3 regions of the Agromyces marinus genome follow, and region 2 is predicted to be linked to each of the others. Evidence: predicted binding sites of a transcription regulator. Region 2 holds the regulator's gene; each other region holds the start of a gene.
What was found. Region 2 encodes HrcA, which represses chaperone genes, less so after heat shock. Its sites were predicted from a motif close to TTNGCACTCGNNNNNNNCGAGTGCNAA; they were not measured.
Positions count from the first base shown of each region.

Region 1: groL (chaperonin GroEL) is a predicted target of HrcA. The motif match lies at 1,543-1,569, and genes of this name have one in related genera.
Region 3: groES (co-chaperone GroES) is a predicted target of HrcA. The motif match lies at 1,492-1,518, and genes of this name have one in related genera.

Region 1 covers NZ_CP087879.1:2,343,242-2,346,480, forward strand. The annotation lists gene groL (chaperonin GroEL) at 1-1,496, opposite strand, end outside; gene DSM26151_RS10900 (cold-shock protein) at 1,683-1,886, opposite strand; gene DSM26151_RS10905 (LytR C-terminal domain-containing protein) at 2,095-2,634, opposite strand; gene DSM26151_RS10910 (DUF3263 domain-containing protein) at 2,662-2,931, opposite strand; gene msrB (peptide-methionine (R)-S-oxide reductase MsrB) at 3,125-3,239, shown strand, end outside.
Region 2 covers NZ_CP087879.1:1,440,079-1,443,317, forward strand. The annotation lists gene hemW (radical SAM family heme chaperone HemW) at 1-293, shown strand, start outside; gene DSM26151_RS06765 (DUF4870 domain-containing protein) at 290-733, opposite strand; gene DSM26151_RS06770 (DUF4870 domain-containing protein) at 839-1,273, opposite strand; gene hrcA (heat-inducible transcriptional repressor HrcA) at 1,452-2,471, shown strand; gene dnaJ (molecular chaperone DnaJ) at 2,530-3,239, shown strand, end outside.
Region 3 covers NZ_CP087879.1:2,491,845-2,495,083, reverse strand. The annotation lists gene DSM26151_RS11550 (hypothetical protein) at 1-268, shown strand, start outside; gene DSM26151_RS11545 (class I SAM-dependent methyltransferase) at 235-1,464, opposite strand; gene groES (co-chaperone GroES) at 1,594-1,890, shown strand; gene rarD (EamA family transporter RarD) at 2,049-3,008, shown strand.

The sequences.
Region 1 (3,239 bases), 900 kb from region 2:
CGCGTGACCTTCGCCGGGTCGATGATGCCCTGCGCGAGCAGGTCGCCGTACTCGCCGGTCGCGGCGTTCAGGCCGTGACCCGCGGGCAGCTCGGAGACCTTGTTCGCGACGACGCCCGGCTCGAGGCCCGCGTTGAGCGCGATCTGCTTGAGCGGAGCCTCGATGGCCACCTTGACGATGTTCGCCCCGGTCGCCTCGTCGCCCGTGAGCTCGAGCTTCGCGAACGCCGCCTTGCCGGCCTGGATGAGGGCCACGCCACCACCGGCGACGATGCCCTCCTCGACGGCGGCCTTCGCGTTGCGGACGGCGTCCTCGATGCGGTGCTTGCGCTCCTTGAGCTCGACCTCGGTGGCCGCGCCCGCCTTGATGACGGCGACGCCGCCGGCGAGCTTCGCGAGGCGCTCCTGGAGCTTCTCGCGGTCGTAGTCCGAGTCGGTGTTCTCGATCTCCGAGCGGATCTGGGCGACGCGGCCCGCGATCAGGTCGGCGTCGCCCGCACCCTCGACGATCGTGGTCTCGTCCTTGGTGATGACGACCTTGCGCGCCTGGCCGAGCAGGTCGAGCGTGGCGTTCTCGAGCTTGAGGCCGACCTCTTCGGAGATGACCTGGCCGCCGGTGAGGATCGCGATGTCCTGGAGCTGGGCCTTGCGGCGATCGCCGAAGCCCGGCGCCTTGACGGCGACCGACTTGAAGATGCCGCGGATCTTGTTCACGACGAGCGTGGCCAGGGCCTCGCCGTCGACGTCCTCGGCGATGATCAGGAGCTGCTTGCCCGACTGGATCACCTTGTCGACGATCGGCAGGAGGTCCTTGATGTTCGAGATCTTCTGGTTGGCGATGAGGATGTACGGGTCCTCGAAGACCGCCTCCTGGCGCTCCGGGTCCGTGACGAAGTACGCCGACAGGTAGCCCTTGTCGAAGCGCATGCCCTCGGTCAGCTCGAGCTCGGTGCCGAACGTGTTCGACTCCTCGACCGTGACGACGCCCTCCTTGCCGACCTTGTCGATCGCCTCGGCGATGATCTCGCCGATCTGCGCGTCAGCGGCCGAGATCGACGCGGTCGCGGCGATCTCGTCCTTGGTCTCGATCTCCTTCGCCGCGGCGAGGAGCTCCTCCGAGACGGCCCCGACGGCCTTCTCGATGCCGCGCTTGAGCGAGATGGGGTCGGCGCCGGCCGCGACGTTGCGCAGGCCCTCGCGCACGAGCGCCTGAGCGAGCACGACCGAGGTGGTGGTGCCGTCGCCCGCGACGTCGTCGGTCTTCTTCGCGACCTCCTTGACGAGCTCCGCGCCGATCTTCTCGTACGGGTCGTCGAGCTCGATCTCCTTGGCGATCGACACGCCGTCGTTCGTGATCGTGGGGGCGCCCCACTTCTTCTCGAGCACGACGTTGCGGCCGCGCGGGCCGAGGGTCACCTTGACCGCGTCGGCGAGCGTGTTCAGGCCGCGCTCGAGGCCGCGGCGGGCCTCCTCGTCGAAAGCAATGATCTTTGCCATGTGTGTCTCTCGTCCCTTCCGGACGTCATGAAAGATTCCAAGGGGGTTAGCACTCAGAACGTGCGAGTGCCAGTTCGATTCTGGCACTCTCCCGCGACGAGTGCAAGCGAGCGCACCTGTGAATCCGGCGAGCGGACATGCGGAAGCGCCGCCGGAGGGACCCGGCGGCGCTTCCGACGTCTCGGACTAGGCGGGCCGAACCGCCTCGGCCTGCGGGCCCTTCGAGCCAGAACCGACCTCGAAGGTCACCTGCTGGCCTTCCTCGAGGACCTTGTAGCCGGCCATGTCGATCGCGGAGTAGTGGACGAACACGTCCTGGCCCCCATCGTCGACGGTGATGAATCCGTATCCCTTTTCAGCGTTGAACCACTTGACGGTTCCGTTCGCCATGCGTTGCTCCCATGTTGCCGTGTTTCGAGTCAGCACGTGCCTTCGGCGGTACCGGGCGCTCGTCGTGCCGACGTCGACGTCGGGGTCCGGCGCCGGGTGCTCACACTGCTGTTCGAGCCGCCGTTTCTAGATAGGCATGCCGCGCGGCCCGAGCACAAGGGATCCGACGCGACGAATGGTCGCAGAATGGCAACGATTGGCGCCGGTCTCAGCCGGCGACCGCCTCCGCGTAGTCCGCCCCCAGCACGACGACGAGCTGCATGCCCTCCTGCCCGAACTGCTCCGAGAGCCGCACCTCGGACTCGGGCAGCAACTGGGCGATCCCCCGCGCCGCACCCTCCAGGTCGGCCGACGCGTAGTACACGACGGTCTGCTCGATGTCCGAGGTGTCGGCGTTCGAGGTCACCCCGACCGTCACGCCCTGGGCGGCGAGCTGCTCGCCCGCGCTCGACGCGAGCCCGCTCGTCGACGTGCCGTTCAGGACCGCCACGCTCACGTCGGGTGCGAGGGTGGGCTCGGCGGTCGGGCCGGGGGTCGCGCTCGCCGACGGCACGACGTCCTCGAACTGGAGGCGCTGGTTGTACACGGAGACCGCGGCGATGCCCGCCCCCGCGATGACGACGGTCGCCAGTGCCGCCCAGCCGATCATCATCCACCTGCGCCCTCGACGCTCGGGCGCGCGGTGCGCGCCGACCCGGTCCATGCCGTGCGGGATCGAGTCGAACCGGTCGCGGGGGAAGTTCTGCACCTGGGTTCCAGTCGGTCGGGGCGCGCTCTAGGGAAGCGGCCGGGCGGTCGGGATGCTGCGGCGTTCGCGCGCCGCGACGCGCGCCGCCCGCTGACGCTGCAGCCGGCCGATGAGCATCGGGTCGTGCCGCAGCGCGGCGGGCGAGTCGACGAGTGTTCCGAGGAGCCGATAGTAGCGGGCCGCAGACCAACCGAGCTCCGCCCGGATCGCGTCGGCCTTGCGGGCCGGGTCCGGGAAGGCGCGGGACTCGAAGGCGAGGACGGCGCGCTGCGCATCGTCGAGGCCGTCGCCGTCCATGCCGTCGTCTCCTGTCCATGCGCCGCCGAGTCCTGCCGGGCTTGCCGTCGAGCACATCCTAGGGAGGGCTTCCCGTGAGGCCGCCGCACTCGGCGGCGCGGCCCGGGAACAGCCGCGGCATCCGTCACGTTGCACCCGTCAGGCCGAACAACTGCGACGATGGAAGGCGCACCGACCCTCGAGGAGAGCAACCATGGCATACCAGGTCGACAAGTCCGACGACGAGTGGCGCGATCAGCTCGGCGCCGATCGGTTCGCCGTCCTGCGGCAGGCCGCGACGGAGCGCGCGTGGACGGGCGAGCTGCTCG
Region 2 (3,239 bases):
AGCACCCGGCGGCCTACGCGGAGCGACTGGTCGCGGGCGTCTCGCCCGCGGTCGGCCGCGAGCGCCTCGATCACGCGACGCGCGAGACCGAGCGGGTGCTCCTCTCGGCCCGGATCCGCGAGGGCATCGAGGTGTCGAGCCTGCACGCCGCCGGGAGGCACGCGGTCGCCGGGCTCATGGCCGACGGACTGGTGGATGCGCGAACCGCCCTCGCCGGGCGGCTGACGCTCACCCGCCGCGGGCGGTTGCTGGCCGACGCCGTCGTGCGACGCCTGCTCGAGGGCGCCTCCTAGCTCACGAACTTGATCGCGACCGGGTACACGTAGTACTCGCCGTTGTTGGCCTTGATCGCGGCGATGATGCCGAACACGATCGCGCAGACCCAGGCGGCGATCAGCAGGAAGATGCCGATGATCACGAACGTCAGGATCGAGCCGACGACGTAGGCGATCAGCAGCGTGATCTGGAAGTTCAGTGCGGTCGCGGTGTGCTCCCGGATGAACGGCCCCTTGTCCTTCAGGATCAGGTACCCGATCAGCGCGGGGAGGAACCCGAAGAGGATCCCGCCGATGTGGATGAGCGTGGCCCACAGCTTCTCGTCGGCCGGGCTGAGCGGCTGGCTCTGCTGGTAGGAGCCGCCGCCGGGCGGCGGAGGCGTCGGGCCGCCGGGCGGCGGGGGAGGCGGTCCGCCTGCGGGCGGCGTGGGCGGTGTGGGAGGCGGTGCGTCGGACATGCTGTGCTCCTCTGATCGGCGCCGTGCAGGGACGCTCTCATGCTGGCACACGACGACGCGCCGGTCGAGGACGACTCGACCGGCGCGTCGGCAGGAGACGGAGCGCTACTTGATGAGGCGGATGGCGAAGGGGTAGCGGTAGTGGTTGCCGTCCTTGGCCTGCATGAAGCCGAGCACCGAGAACACGATGACCGCGACCCAGAGCGCGAGCGGCAGGATCCAGCCGATGAAGCCCCAGATGCCGAACGTGACGGCCGTGAGGATCGCGTTGACGATGAAGATCGCGACGTAGGCGAACACGGCGGTGATCTGGAAGTTCAGCGCCTCCTTCGCCTCGGTGTTCGTGAAGGCGCCGCGGTCCTTGAACACGAGCCAGATGATCAGCGACGGCAGGAAGCCGAGGATGCCGCCGAGGTGGGCGAACGACGCCCACTGGACATCCTGTTCGTGGGGCAGGGGTGCGGCGGGGCCGGGCGCGCCCTGGGAGCCTGGGTCCTGCGGAGGAAGGTTCGAGTCGGTCACGACGGGCCTTTCGGTCATGGGATCGGGGATTCTGCGGGCGGCCGGGGGCGACCCTCCCGCGGGACGAAGCACACGCTATCGGCGCGGCGGGTCCGGCGGCAACGGGGCAGGCACCGGATGTCGAGATATGATTAGCAGTCACGTGGGCGGAGTGCCAGCCACGAGCCATCCGGATCGGTCGAGGGAAGCGAGGGACATGGTCTCCGAACGCAGCCTCGAAGTGCTCCGGGCGATCGTGCAGGACTACGTCGCGTCGCGCGAGCCGGTCGGCTCGAAATCGATCGTCGAGCGGCACCACTTCGGGGTGTCCGCCGCGACCATCCGCAACGACATGGCCCTCCTCGAAGAGGAGGAGCTCATCGCCGCGCCGCACACCTCCTCGGGCCGGATCCCGACCGACAAGGGCTACCGCGTGTTCGTCGACCGGTTGGCCGACGTCCGCCCGCTGACGCCGGCGCAGCGCCACGCGATCGAGACCTTCCTCGGCGAGTCCCACGACCTCGACGAGCTGCTCGGGCGCACCGTGCGGCTGGTGTCGCAGCTGACTCGGCAGCTCGCGGTCGTGCAGTACCCGAGCTTCGCGCGCGCGCGTGTGCGCCACGTCGAACTCGTCTCGCTCGCGCCCACGCGGGTGCTGTGCATCCTCATCTCGGACAGCGGGCAGGTCGAGCAGCGCCTCGCCGAACTCGACCAGGAGGTCGACGAGGGCACGCTCGCGCGCCTGCGCGATCGGCTCAACGAGATCTCGGCGGGCCTGACGATGGCGGATGCCGCGACCGCGCTGTCCGCAGAGACCGACCACGCCGACCGGGCCCACGCCGAGGTCCTGCGCACGCTCGCCGCGACGCTCGCCGACCAGGCCATGGTGACGCGGGCCGACCGCCTCGTCGTCGCGGGAGCCGCGAACCTGGTGCGCACCGAGCAGGACTTCGCCGGCAGCATCCTCGGCGTCATGGAGGCGATCGAGGAGCAGGTCGTCATCCTCCGGCTGTTCGGCGAGATGGCCGCCGACGAGGGGCTCGCGGTGCGCATCGGCCGCGAGAACGCCGCCTACGGGCTCGGCGAGACCTCGGTCGTCTCGAGCACCTTCGCCGTCCCCGGTCGCGACATGTCGCGGCTCGGCGTCGTCGGCCCCACCCGCATGGACTACTCCCAGAGCATGGCGGCCGTCCGCGCCGTCGCCCGATACCTCTCCCGCACACTCGGCGAGAACTGAACCGGAGGGTGCCGCCGTGCGGCATCCGCCCATCGCGATCGAAAGGAATCCGCCTCACGTGGCCGACCACTACGAGGTCCTCGGCGTCGCCCGCGACGCCGCCCCGGACGAGATCAAGAAGGCCTACCGACGTCTCGCGCGCGAGCTGCACCCGGACGTGAACCCGGGCGCCGAGGCGTCCGAGCGATTCAAGGAGGTCACGCACGCGTACGACGTGCTCTCGGACCCGAAGCAGCGGCAGCAGTACGACCTCGGCGGCCAGGGCGGGTTCGGCGGCGGAGCGGCCGGGTTCGGCGGGTTCGGCGACATCTTCGAGACGTTCTTCGGTGCGGGCCAGGGCAGTCGCGGACCGAGATCGCGCCGCGAGCGCGGCCAGGACGCGCTGATCCGCCTCGAGGTGGGCCTCGACGAGGTGATCTTCGGCACGCACCGCGACCTCGAGGTCGACACGGCGGTCGTGTGCGAGACCTGCAACGGATCGTGCTGCCAGCCCGGCACCTCGCCCGTGCGCTGCGACATCTGCGGCGGAAGCGGGCAGATCCAGCGGGCGGTGCGCTCGCTGCTCGGCAACGTCATGACCTCGAGCCCGTGCGGGTCGTGCCGCGGGTACGGCACGATCATCGCCACGCCGTGCGTGACCTGCCAGGGGCAGGGTCGCGTCCGCGCGCGTCGCACGGTCCCCGTCGACGTGCCCGCCGGTGTCGACACCGGCGTGCGACTGCAGATGCCCGGCTCCGGCGAGGCGGGCCCCGCGGGCGGACCGAACGG
Region 3 (3,239 bases), 1.1 Mb from region 2:
CGAGTACGAGGACGTCGACGAGCAGCGACGCGTGTACAGCCGGGTCGCGGCCGCGATCGGATCCATCGGCGCCGCGGCGTCCCTCTTCGTCGGCTGGATGCTCCCGCTCTCACTGGCCGCGATCGTCTTCGGCGTCCTCGGCCTGCGCCGAGAGGAGCACGGCCGGGCCGCGGCGTTCGTCGGGATCGGCACGGGCATCACCGGCCTGGTGTTCTCGGTGATCTGGATCGGCTACTACGCGATCGTGTTCGAGGCGCTGCCCACCTGAGCCTCCGGTGGCATCCGCTCGACCAGCACGGCGACGTGCCGCCCCTCCTCGCGCGTGAGCACGACGGTCGCCGATCGCTCGCCCCGGAGTTTCAGCCGGGTGCGCAGCGCGGCGGGATCGACGTCGACGCCGCGCTTCTTGATCTCGACCGTGCCGATCCCGCGGTCCTGAAGCGCGCGCCGCAACCCCCGCTCGTCGGCCGGCAGCCGCTCGAGCACGCGGAAGCCGCGCGCGAACGGCGTGTGCACGGCACGGTCGCCGGTCAGGTACGCGATGCGCTCGCTGATCATCCATGCGCCCATCGACCGGGCGAGGTCGCCGATGAGGCGAGCCCGGATGACGGCCCCGTCGGGCTCGTACAGGTAGTCGCCGAGCGGACCGACGGGGGCGTCGACCGAGTCCGCGGGCGCGACGAGCTCGTGCGCCGCATCGCCGCGGATGACGAGCGCCGCGCGCCCGATGCCGGCGCGTGCGAGCGCGCCGGTCCAGACGACGAGCTCGACGACGTCGCCGTCGACCGAGATCCACTGGGCCTCCGCGTCGGCCGGGACCACGTCGCGATCCGTTCCGGGGCCGAGCTTCACGCCCACCGGCATCCGCTCGGTCAGGCCGAAGGCGAACTCGAGCGAGGGGGAGTAGTCCGCGGCATCCGCGATCCTCGTCGTCGTCCCGCCGGCGGTCGTCCGCCGGGCCGGGTCGAGCCAGGCGGCGTCGATGCCGTCGAGCGCGACCTCCTCGGCCGGCGAGTGCACGACGCGCACCCTGGGGAACGGCGTGAGGTTGAACGCCGCGACGGCGGCGGTCACCTCGTCGGCCTCGGCCGCGGTGACCTCGAGGTCGACCGCGGCCATGGCGAGCGCATCTCCGCCGATGCCGCAGCCCAGGTCGGCGACGTGACGGATGCCGGCCCTGGCGAACCGGCCGGCGTGCAGGGCCGCCACGCGCAGCCGCGTCGCCTGCTCGAGGCCGGGGGCGGTGAAGAGCATGCGATCGGCGAACTCGCCGAACTTGGCGCGGGCCTTCGCCCGCAGGCGCGACTGGCTGAGCACGGCGGCGACGAGGCCCGCGTCGTGGCCGCGACCGCGCAGTTCGGAGACCGTCTTCACGACGTCGGACTTCGTCGAGTACTCGGGCAGGGAGTCGAGCAGCGCGAGCCCCTCGGCAGAGAGCAGCCGCACCAGCTCGTCGCGTTCCACGCGGACACGCTAGCACCGCGGCATCCGCTGGCACTCACGTTGCACGAGTGCCAGAACCGCCCTAGACTCGGGTTAGCACTCTCACTCAGAGGCTGCTAACCCCAGTCTTCGTCAAGAAAGAGGTCAACCGTGTCGGTTTCCATCAAGCCGCTCGAGGATCGCATCGTCATCAAGCAGGTCGAGGCAGAGCAGACCACCGCTTCCGGTCTGGTCATCCCCGACACCGCCAAGGAGAAGCCCCAGGAGGGCGAGGTCGTGGCGGTCGGCCCGGGCCGCATCGACGACAACGGCAACCGCGTCCCGCTCGACGTGGCCGTCGGCGACAAGGTGATCTACTCCAAGTACGGCGGCACCGAGGTGAAGTTCGGCGGCGAGGACTACCTCGTGCTGTCGGCTCGCGACGTGCTCGCGGTCGTCGTCCGCTAGTCGACGCCGACGCCTCGAACGGCCCGGATGCCATGGCATCCGGGCCGTTCCGCGTCTCCGCGCCGCTCCGGGCTCGGACGGCGCGCCCGCCCGCGCCCCGCGATGAGCGCCCTCACGCCCTGCGCCGGGGAGCGGCCGCGCGCGTCTAGGCTTGTGCAGTGGCATCCAGCGCATCCGGGACCGAGACCGGGACCGGGACCCGGGGAGACGGCGTGAGCCGCAGCGGGCTCGTCTTCGCGGTCTCGGCGTACGCCCTGTGGGGGTTCCTCCCCGTCTACTTCATCGCGCTCGCGCCCACGGGCCCCGTCGAGATCGTCGCGTGGCGCATCCTGCTCTCGCTCGTGTTCTGCGCGGCCCTGATCGCGCTGACGCGGACCTGGCGGCCGTTCCGCGCGCTGGTGCGCGACCGCCGCATCGTGCTCATCATGGGCGTGGCCGGGGTGCTCATCTTCGCCAACTGGCTCACCTACGTCTACGCCACGCTCTCGGGCCAGGTCGTCGAAGCCGCGCTCGGGTACTTCATCAATCCGATCGTGACGGTGTTCCTCGGAGTGCTCGTCCTTCGCGAACGGCTCAGCGCGGTGCAGTGGACGGCGGTCGGCATCTCGATCGTCGCCGTGCTGGTCCTCGGGATCGGCTACGGGCAGGTGCCGTGGATCGCACTCGTGCTCGCGTTCAGCTTCGGGTTCTACGGGCTCATCAAGAAGCGCGTCGGCCATCGGGTCGACGCGATCTCCGGCCTCACGCTCGAGACCGCGTGGCTCGCGCCCGTCGCGGGTGTGCTGCTGACGGTGGTCGCCGCGACCAGCGGCCTCAGCATCGGGACCGAGGGCGGATGGCACACCGTGCTCCTGCTCGGCGCCGGTGCCGTCACGGCGGTGCCCCTGCTGCTGTTCGCTGCGGCCTCCCGACGGCTTCCGCTCATCTACCTGGGATTCATCCAGTACTTCGCCCCGTTCATCCAGTTCCTCGTCGGCGTGTTCGTGCTGCACGAGCCGATGCCCCCGGAGCGCTGGATCGGGTTCTCGCTCGTCTGGCTCGCGCTTGCCGTGCTCACGTTCGACCTCGTGCGGGGCGCGCGTGCCGCGCGTCGCGCGGCGACGCTGGAACCGGTCTGAGGCGCCGGCTCCGCGCTCCGGGCTCCCCCCGAACTGGGGCCTGCCGGTGCGATGGCCGCTGTGCGATCGCGTGCGCGAAACCGCGCTGGATCGGCGGAATCGTGCGTGAGTGCGACGCCGGATGACGCCGCGATAACGATTCCATGTGCGTTACCGGGTTGTGATCGCCGCAATCTTGTGCGGTTCGAGGGCGGGCAATACGGTCGACTACAGCGGCGTCGCAAGGCGCTG